Regions from separate parts of the Streptomyces sp. GDS52 genome, predicted to be linked through region 2. Evidence: riboswitches for the same ligand, from Rfam matches in the RefSeq annotation. Region 2 holds a riboswitch; each other region holds the start of a gene.

Region 1 (2,255 bases), 5.9 Mb from region 2:
CAGGTTCACCTGGCGCACGCCGGGCAGTTCGATGTCGTGGCCGTCCAGCTTCTGGTCGGCCGCGTTGCGGAAGTCGAAGACGGTGTGCAGTCCCAGGGAGGACAGGAAGGTGGCGTCCGACGCGGTGGCGTGGGCGAGGTGACCGCTGCGGAACAGCACGCCGTGCCGTACCCGGCGGCCGTCCACGGTCGGCAGTCCGCCCACATCGCGGAAGTTCCGCACTCCGGTCAGCTCGGGTTCGGTCGACGGGATGTGCTGCGTCACGGGGGCCCCTCCCTCTCGCCGCCGACGGGGAGGCGCCGACGGATGTCACTCGACGATACGACATGCCTGCCGGGGGCAATGAGTTGTCCGCGGATCGGTCGGCAGGGGCGTTCCGGTCCCGCCGTCAGGCCGGAGCGGGACGTCCCCGATCGGGCACTTGAAGGCGTTCTGTCCGTTTAAGGCATTTCGCCATGAAACGCCCCGAAAGGGAGGGGGTGGGGAGGGCGTGGTGAGCATCGTCATATCGGTGACGATGTGTTGCCGCCGTGCTTCGCGTAATTCTGTTGTTCCGCAAGGGAATTCGGAGGGTGCGGGAAATCCGGGGCGACTCTGGGTGACGGAATTCAGGTGAATGGATCACGGAAAAGGGCCTTCGCTCCGAACATCGCGCTTGTCCCTTTGCGCCGTGGTCGCCTACGTTCGCCATCGATCCGGACGGACGCCTAATCCTGCCGCCGCCCGGAGCCCACACACACTGACCCGTGTACGGCAGGAGCGGGGGACCCACAGGTATCACTGCCTGTTCCGGTCTCCGGAACAGGCTCGGGGTTAAGCCGCGTCCCGACGCGGCCGGGCATCTCCAGTCCGAACCCGACAGCTCACCTCGTAGGCGCCGGAGAGGAATTCGTCATGCCCGCAAAGGGTAAGCACCGCCGTTCCCGCGCTGTGCGTCTCACTCGTTCCATCGCCGTCGCCGGTGCCGGTGGCGCCGTGCTCGCCCTGCCGCTTCTCGGCGCCACCGGCGCGAACGCCGCCCCGGCGCAGGCGGCCCCGGAAAAGGCCGTCCAGTCGTTCTCCGTCGCCGGCGAGAAGGCTGACGGCAAGAAGGCCGACAGCGGCCGGAGCGGCGACGTCCGCACGTACATCGTGAAGAGCGGCGACCACCTGGCGAAGATCGCCGAGTCCGAGAACGTCGACGGCGGCTGGAAGCAGCTCTACGCCGACAACCGGGAGGCCGTGGGTGACGACCCGTCGCTCATCCACCCCGGTCTGAAGCTCTCGGTCGACGGCGAGGCCGCGACGAGCACGCCGAAGAAGTCGCCCTCCTCCGGCCCCGCCGGTTCCCTGGGGCTGCCCTCGTCGTCCGCTCCGTCCTCCGCGCCGAAGAAGTCCGCGCCGAAGGCCTCCTCCGACGCCACGACCGTGAAGCAGGCCGCGAACACCTCCGGTTACAGCTCGCCGGTGCCCGGTGGCGGCCTCGGCACCGCCTACAAGGTGGCCGGCAGCATGTGGTCCAGCGGCTACCACACGGGTGTCGACTTCGCCATCCCGACCGGCACCTCCCTGAAGGCCGTCGGCCCGGGCACCGTCGTCTCCGCGGGCTGGGCCGGTGCATACGGCAACCAGGTCGTCGTCCAGCTCGAGGACGGCCACTACGCCCAGTACGCCCACCTGTCCTCGCTGTCCGTCTCGGCCGGCCAGACCGTGAGCGGCGGCCAGCAGGTCGGCCTCTCGGGGTCCACCGGCAACTCGACCGGCCCGCACCTGCACTTCGAGATCCGCACCACGCCGAACTACGGCTCGGACGTGGACCCGGTCGCCTACCTCGGGGCGAAGGGCGTCTCCATCGTCTGACCCCCGCGGCGACCCGCCGGACACGCGCCGAAGGCCGGACCCCGATCCCCGGGGTCCGGCCTTCGGCGCGTTTCGGCCCCTCAACGTTCTTTCCGCCAAGGCTATTCCGGAACGGGGCAATGCTTCGGGAGTGGCTTATCTCACCGCGCGTCAACCCCTTCCTACGGTCGCGTAGGTCACATTCGAAAGGGAATCATGTCCCCTCGTGGCAGACGATTCGAAGAGTGACAGCACATCAGTGATCGGGTCGTACGTGGCGGTGGGGGACAGCTTCACCGAGGGCGTCGGCGACCCCGGCCCGGGCGGGGCGTTCGTCGGCTGGGCCGACCGGTTCGCCGTACTTCTCGCCGACCGTCGCCCCGAAGGCGACTTCCGGTACACGAATCTCGCGGTGCGCGGAAAACTGCTCGACCAGA
Region 2 (2,255 bases):
GGACCCCGCCAACACCAGCAGCAACTCCCGCAACTGGCGGTCCGTCAGGCCGTAGGCGTCGAGCAGTAACCGCACATCGGCCGGTTTCGCCCTGCTCGTGCCCGTCTCGATCCGGCTCACCTTCGACTGGTGCCAGCCCACCAGACGGGCCGCCTCACCGCTGGTGAACCCCGCCGACGTGCGCAGCGAACGCAGTTCGGCACCCAGTTTCCGGCGGCGTACCGCGGGACCGTGCTGCATCGTTCCCCCTTACTCCCTCTGGGCCGCCCGTATACGGTCCCTCGTCGCAGAGTTCACCGTTTTGAGCGACAGATATATGCATATCTTGGCCGTATCGTCGCCCACGCCCCGTGGTGATGGCAGTCTGGCGGCGAAGCACCAGTGCGGGACCGTACTCGAATCAGCCGCTCCGTGCCGGACCGTGGACCCGTGGGAAAGGGACGACGTCGCCATGGCAGACCATCTGGAAGCATCCATCACTCTGCCGAGCGATCCGGCCTCGGTCTCCGCCGCGCGTGCCCATGTGATGGACACACTGGCGGAGTGGGGCATGCCGGCGGACACGGACGTGTCCGACACCGTACGGCTGATCGTGTCCGAACTGGCCACCAACGCCGTGCAGCACACCCTCGGGCAGTCACCCACGTTCACGGTGGACATCGCCCTCGACCACGACGAGCGGTTGCGCATCGGGGTGACCGACAGTCATCCGAGGTTCCCCAAGCGGCTCCCCGCCGCGGTCCAGCAGGACAACGGCCGGGGGCTGGTCATCATCCGCTGGCTGACCGCGGAGTGCGGCGGCAGGATGAGGGTCCGCCCGACCAGGGAAGGCGGCAAGACCGTCTTCGTCGTACTCCCGTGGGCCGTCCCGGCCGAGCCGGTCACGGCGGCGGGACGGCAGGAGCCGTAGGGGGCCGCGAGGGAACAGCGCGGCCCCGGCCGCGTCGGTGACCGTCCGACGGAGGGGCGGGGGCGGCGGCAGGGGGGAATGCCGCCGCCCCCGCGGATCAGCCGACCCGGCCGTACCAGACGCTGCGGGTCCAGATCTTCTGCAGGCGTACCACGTCCCCGGTCTTCGGGGCGTGCCAGATCTTGTTCTGACCCGCGTAGATGCCGACGTGGTAGACGTTCTGACCCGAGTGGAAGAACACCAGGTCGCCCGCCTTGCGGCTGGAGGCCGAGATCTTGCGTGTCTTGTTGTACTGCTGGGCTGCGGTACGCGGCAGTTGCTTACCCGCCTTCTTGTACGAGTAGAGGGTCAGGCCGGAGCAGTCGAAGCGGGACGGTCCGGTGGCGCCCCACCGGTAGGGCGCCCCCTTCTTGGCCGCCGCGACCTGGAGGGCCTTGGTGGCCGAACTCGCGGCCGCCGCCTCCGAGGCCGCACCGGGAACCACGAGTGAGCCGCCCACTGCGGCGAGGGTGAGGGCCGAGGCCGTGCCGGCCCGGGCCATGAGAGACGGGACACGATTGAGCGCGGACATGCGCAACCCTTCGTCAGCCGCCTGTGAAGGATGACCTGTCGGATTCGGGCTGGCGAAGTTGCCCGGCCGCACCTGTGCGGCTTCACCCCAAGGGCTGCTCGGCACGGGAATCCCCGCGCCGGCGACCCGTCATGCTCGGGTCCTCCACTCCTGCCGATCCACTCCTGTCGACCGGTCATCCGGGCGGCGGCAGGACTCGGCGTCCGCCCGGATCGCCCCGCCGCGGTGGCGGGGGCTTGTCGTCAGTGAGCGATCTTGGCAATGGTTGGCCCGAAATCCCACCTGAGCCAGGGGTTTGTGTTGTTACTCACCACTCATCCGTTCGGGTGGACAGTGCTGCGTCCGGACTTCCGTCCAGAGCGCCGAGGAGCCCCGGACCAGCATCGGAATGCTTGATTCCGAAAGGGGGCGCGCGCGGTGCGCAACCTTGGCGGCCCGAAAAGAAGTCGTGCGTCTACGCCGCTTGGGGGTAAGCCTTTTGGTCCGTTTCAACTCCGGTGCGGACATGTCACCGGCGCACGCCCCGACCGGGCCGGTAGGGCGTCAACTGCCGGATCCCGGCGGCAGGATGACGCGGGCCGTGCGCCGCTCGCCGTCCAGCACCCGCAACGCGCGGGCCAGGGTGGCGGTGTGCAGTTCGGTCTCGCCGCGCCTGTGCATCAGGGCCAGCGCGTCGCGCAGGGCGACGGCCTTGCCGACCAGTGCCTGCGCGGCACGCAGCCCCCGGTAGGTGTCGCCGTCGCGGGCCGGGTTGATCCGGCCGAGCAGGTCGAC
Region 3 (2,255 bases), 3.4 Mb from region 2:
AGGCGATGTCCAGCACGTCGTCGGCGAGCTGGAAGGCGATCCCGAGCCGCTCGCCGTACTGGGTCAGCACGTCCACGACCGCGTCGTCCGCCCCGGACATCATGGCGCCGAACCGGCACGAGACGGCGACCAGTGAGCCGGTCTTGCCACCGAGGACGTCCAGGTAGTGGTCGACCGGATCGCGTCCGTCCTGCGGCCCCGCGGTCTCCAGGATCTGACCGGAGACCAGCCGCTCGAACGCCTCCGCCTGCACCCGTACGGCCTCCGGCCCGAGGTCGGCCAGGATGTGCGAGGCGCGCGCGAAGAGGAAGTCGCCGGTGAGGACCGCGACGGAGTTGCCCCAGCGGGTGTTCGCGCTGGGCACCCCGCGCCGCACACCCGCGTCGTCCATCACGTCGTCGTGGTACAGCGTGGCCAGGTGGGTCAGCTCCACGACCACGGCGGACGGTACGACGCCGGGCGCGTGGGGGTCCCCGAACTGGGCGGCGAGCATCACGAGCAGCGGCCGGAACCGCTTGCCGCCGGCCCGCACCAGGTGCTGGGCGGCGCCCGTGATGAAGGGGACCTCACTCTTGGTGGCCTCGAGCAACCCTTCCTCGACAGCCGTCATCCCGGCCCGGACATCGGCTTCCAGAGCCTGGTCCCGCACGCTCAGCCCGAATGGCCCGACGACGGTCACGAGGGGTCTCCTGTCTGCTGGTGTCCACTGACGCTCAGACGTCTTGCACCGTTCACCACTGGGTCGCTGGTTGTCGATAGGTCGCTGACATCACTCGAGTCAGCGTATCCGGTCATGTTTCGATCACCGCCAGCACCCACATTCCCCGAACTCACCCACAGCACGCACGGACGGCACGTCACGGCACCCTCCGATATCGGATCACCATCAGATCGTTTTCGACCAGTCGACGGCAAAGGACATCAGGCGGCTTTCCGGGCACACCTCACCCATCCTCCGGGCACACCCCGGACCGCATCTCGACACACGGCCCATCCTGCCCGCCCCGTTGACCGATTTGCCGCAATTGCCAAACAGGTTCCCGTTGGCGGCAAATGCGCCCACGCGGTGCGGCCAGTGAGGTCGGTCACGCGCGCCCCGACCCGCCCACGACTCCCCCGAGGAGACGCTTCCCCTTGCCCCGAACGTGAGTTGGCCGTCGGCACCCACAAAGGATCAAGTCCCCCAAATAGCCCAAGACAAGATCAAACGGCGTCATACGTGACGCTCGCACTTGTTCCCGACATGCGCTCTCGCATACGTTCCCGGCCTGTCGGGCGGACGCCGAATCCTGCCACCGCCCGCACCACCCGTCGATCAACTCACTCACGCACGGCAGGAGCGGGGGACCCAGGTAAGTCGCCGGACCGGTCCGCACCGGGACGGCTCGGGGTGAAGCCACGCCCGCAGGGGCGCGGCCGGGCACTCTCCCGCCCGAACCCGACAGCTCACCTCGCAGGCGTAGGAGAGGAACGCACCCATGTCCGCCATGCCCGCATCCGGTCGGCGCCGCTTCGGCCGCACCCGCCTCGTCCGCTCCCTCGCCGTCGCCGCCGTCGCAGCGATCGCCCTTCCGGTGTTCGGCGCCACCAGCGCCTCCGCCGCTCCCGCCGCCCCCGTGTCGTCCGCCCCGGCCGCCGTCGGCACCGCGACGGCGTACCCCGACACCCTCGACGGCTGGATCCGCGAGTCGCTGTCGATCATGGCGCAGCACGGCATCCCCGGCAGCTACGACTCCATCCACCGCAACATCATGCGCGAGTCCTCCGGCAACCCGCAGGCCATCAACCTGTGGGACTCCAACGCCGTCGCCGGCACCCCGTCGAAGGGCCTGCTGCAGGTCATCGACCCGACCTTCCGGGCGTACCACGTGCCCGGCACGGCCCTCGACCCGTTCGACCCGGTCGCGAACATCACGGCCGCCTGCAACTACGCGGCGGACCGCTACGGCTCGATCGACAACGTCTTCGGCGCCTACTGAGACGTCCGGGCGCACCGGGACACGCCCGGCCCACGGGGTCACCCGTGGGGGTGGAGACCGGAACGGCACGCGTGGGGGCGCGTGCCGCCCCGCCCCGCCCCGCCCGTCCCGCCGAACAACCGCTCGAGGACGACGGCCACGCCGTCGTCCTCGTTCGTCGTGGTGATCTCGTCGGCCACCGCCTTCAGCTCGGGGTGCGCGTTGGCCATGGCGACACCGTGGGCCGCCCAGTGGAACATCGGGACGTCGTTGGGCATGTCGCCGAAGGCGACGGTC

The links. Region 2 has a riboswitch for cyclic di-AMP ahead of ACTWJ9_RS29155 (C40 family peptidase). Riboswitches for the same ligand answer to the same signal wherever they lie in the genome.
Region 1: it holds a riboswitch for cyclic di-AMP, as region 2 does, so the genes downstream of both, ACTWJ9_RS02150 (M23 family metallopeptidase) here and ACTWJ9_RS29155 (C40 family peptidase) in region 2, are expected to answer to the same signal.
Region 3: it holds a riboswitch for cyclic di-AMP, as region 2 does, so the genes downstream of both, ACTWJ9_RS13475 (transglycosylase SLT domain-containing protein) here and ACTWJ9_RS29155 (C40 family peptidase) in region 2, are expected to answer to the same signal.

What each region holds. Positions count from the first base shown of each region.
Region 1 covers NZ_CM125966.1:430,689-432,943, reverse strand. Annotated here, with positions in the region: gene ACTWJ9_RS02155 (tyrosine-protein phosphatase) at 1-264, opposite strand, end outside; cyclic di-AMP (ydaO/yuaA leader) riboswitch at 728-892, shown strand; gene ACTWJ9_RS02150 (M23 family metallopeptidase) at 895-1,839, shown strand; gene ACTWJ9_RS02145 (SGNH/GDSL hydrolase family protein) at 2,078-2,255, shown strand, end outside.
Region 2 covers NZ_CM125966.1:6,367,958-6,370,212, forward strand. Annotated here, with positions in the region: gene ACTWJ9_RS29145 (helix-turn-helix domain-containing protein) at 1-240, opposite strand, end outside; gene ACTWJ9_RS29150 (ATP-binding protein) at 452-910, shown strand; gene ACTWJ9_RS29155 (C40 family peptidase) at 1,008-1,481, opposite strand; cyclic di-AMP (ydaO/yuaA leader) riboswitch at 1,485-1,615, opposite strand; gene ACTWJ9_RS29160 (hypothetical protein) at 2,025-2,255, opposite strand, start outside.
Region 3 covers NZ_CM125966.1:2,982,518-2,984,772, forward strand. Annotated here, with positions in the region: gene ACTWJ9_RS13470 (polyprenyl synthetase family protein) at 1-679, opposite strand, end outside; cyclic di-AMP (ydaO/yuaA leader) riboswitch at 1,312-1,475, shown strand; gene ACTWJ9_RS13475 (transglycosylase SLT domain-containing protein) at 1,488-1,979, shown strand; gene ACTWJ9_RS13480 (HAD family hydrolase) at 2,018-2,255, opposite strand, start outside.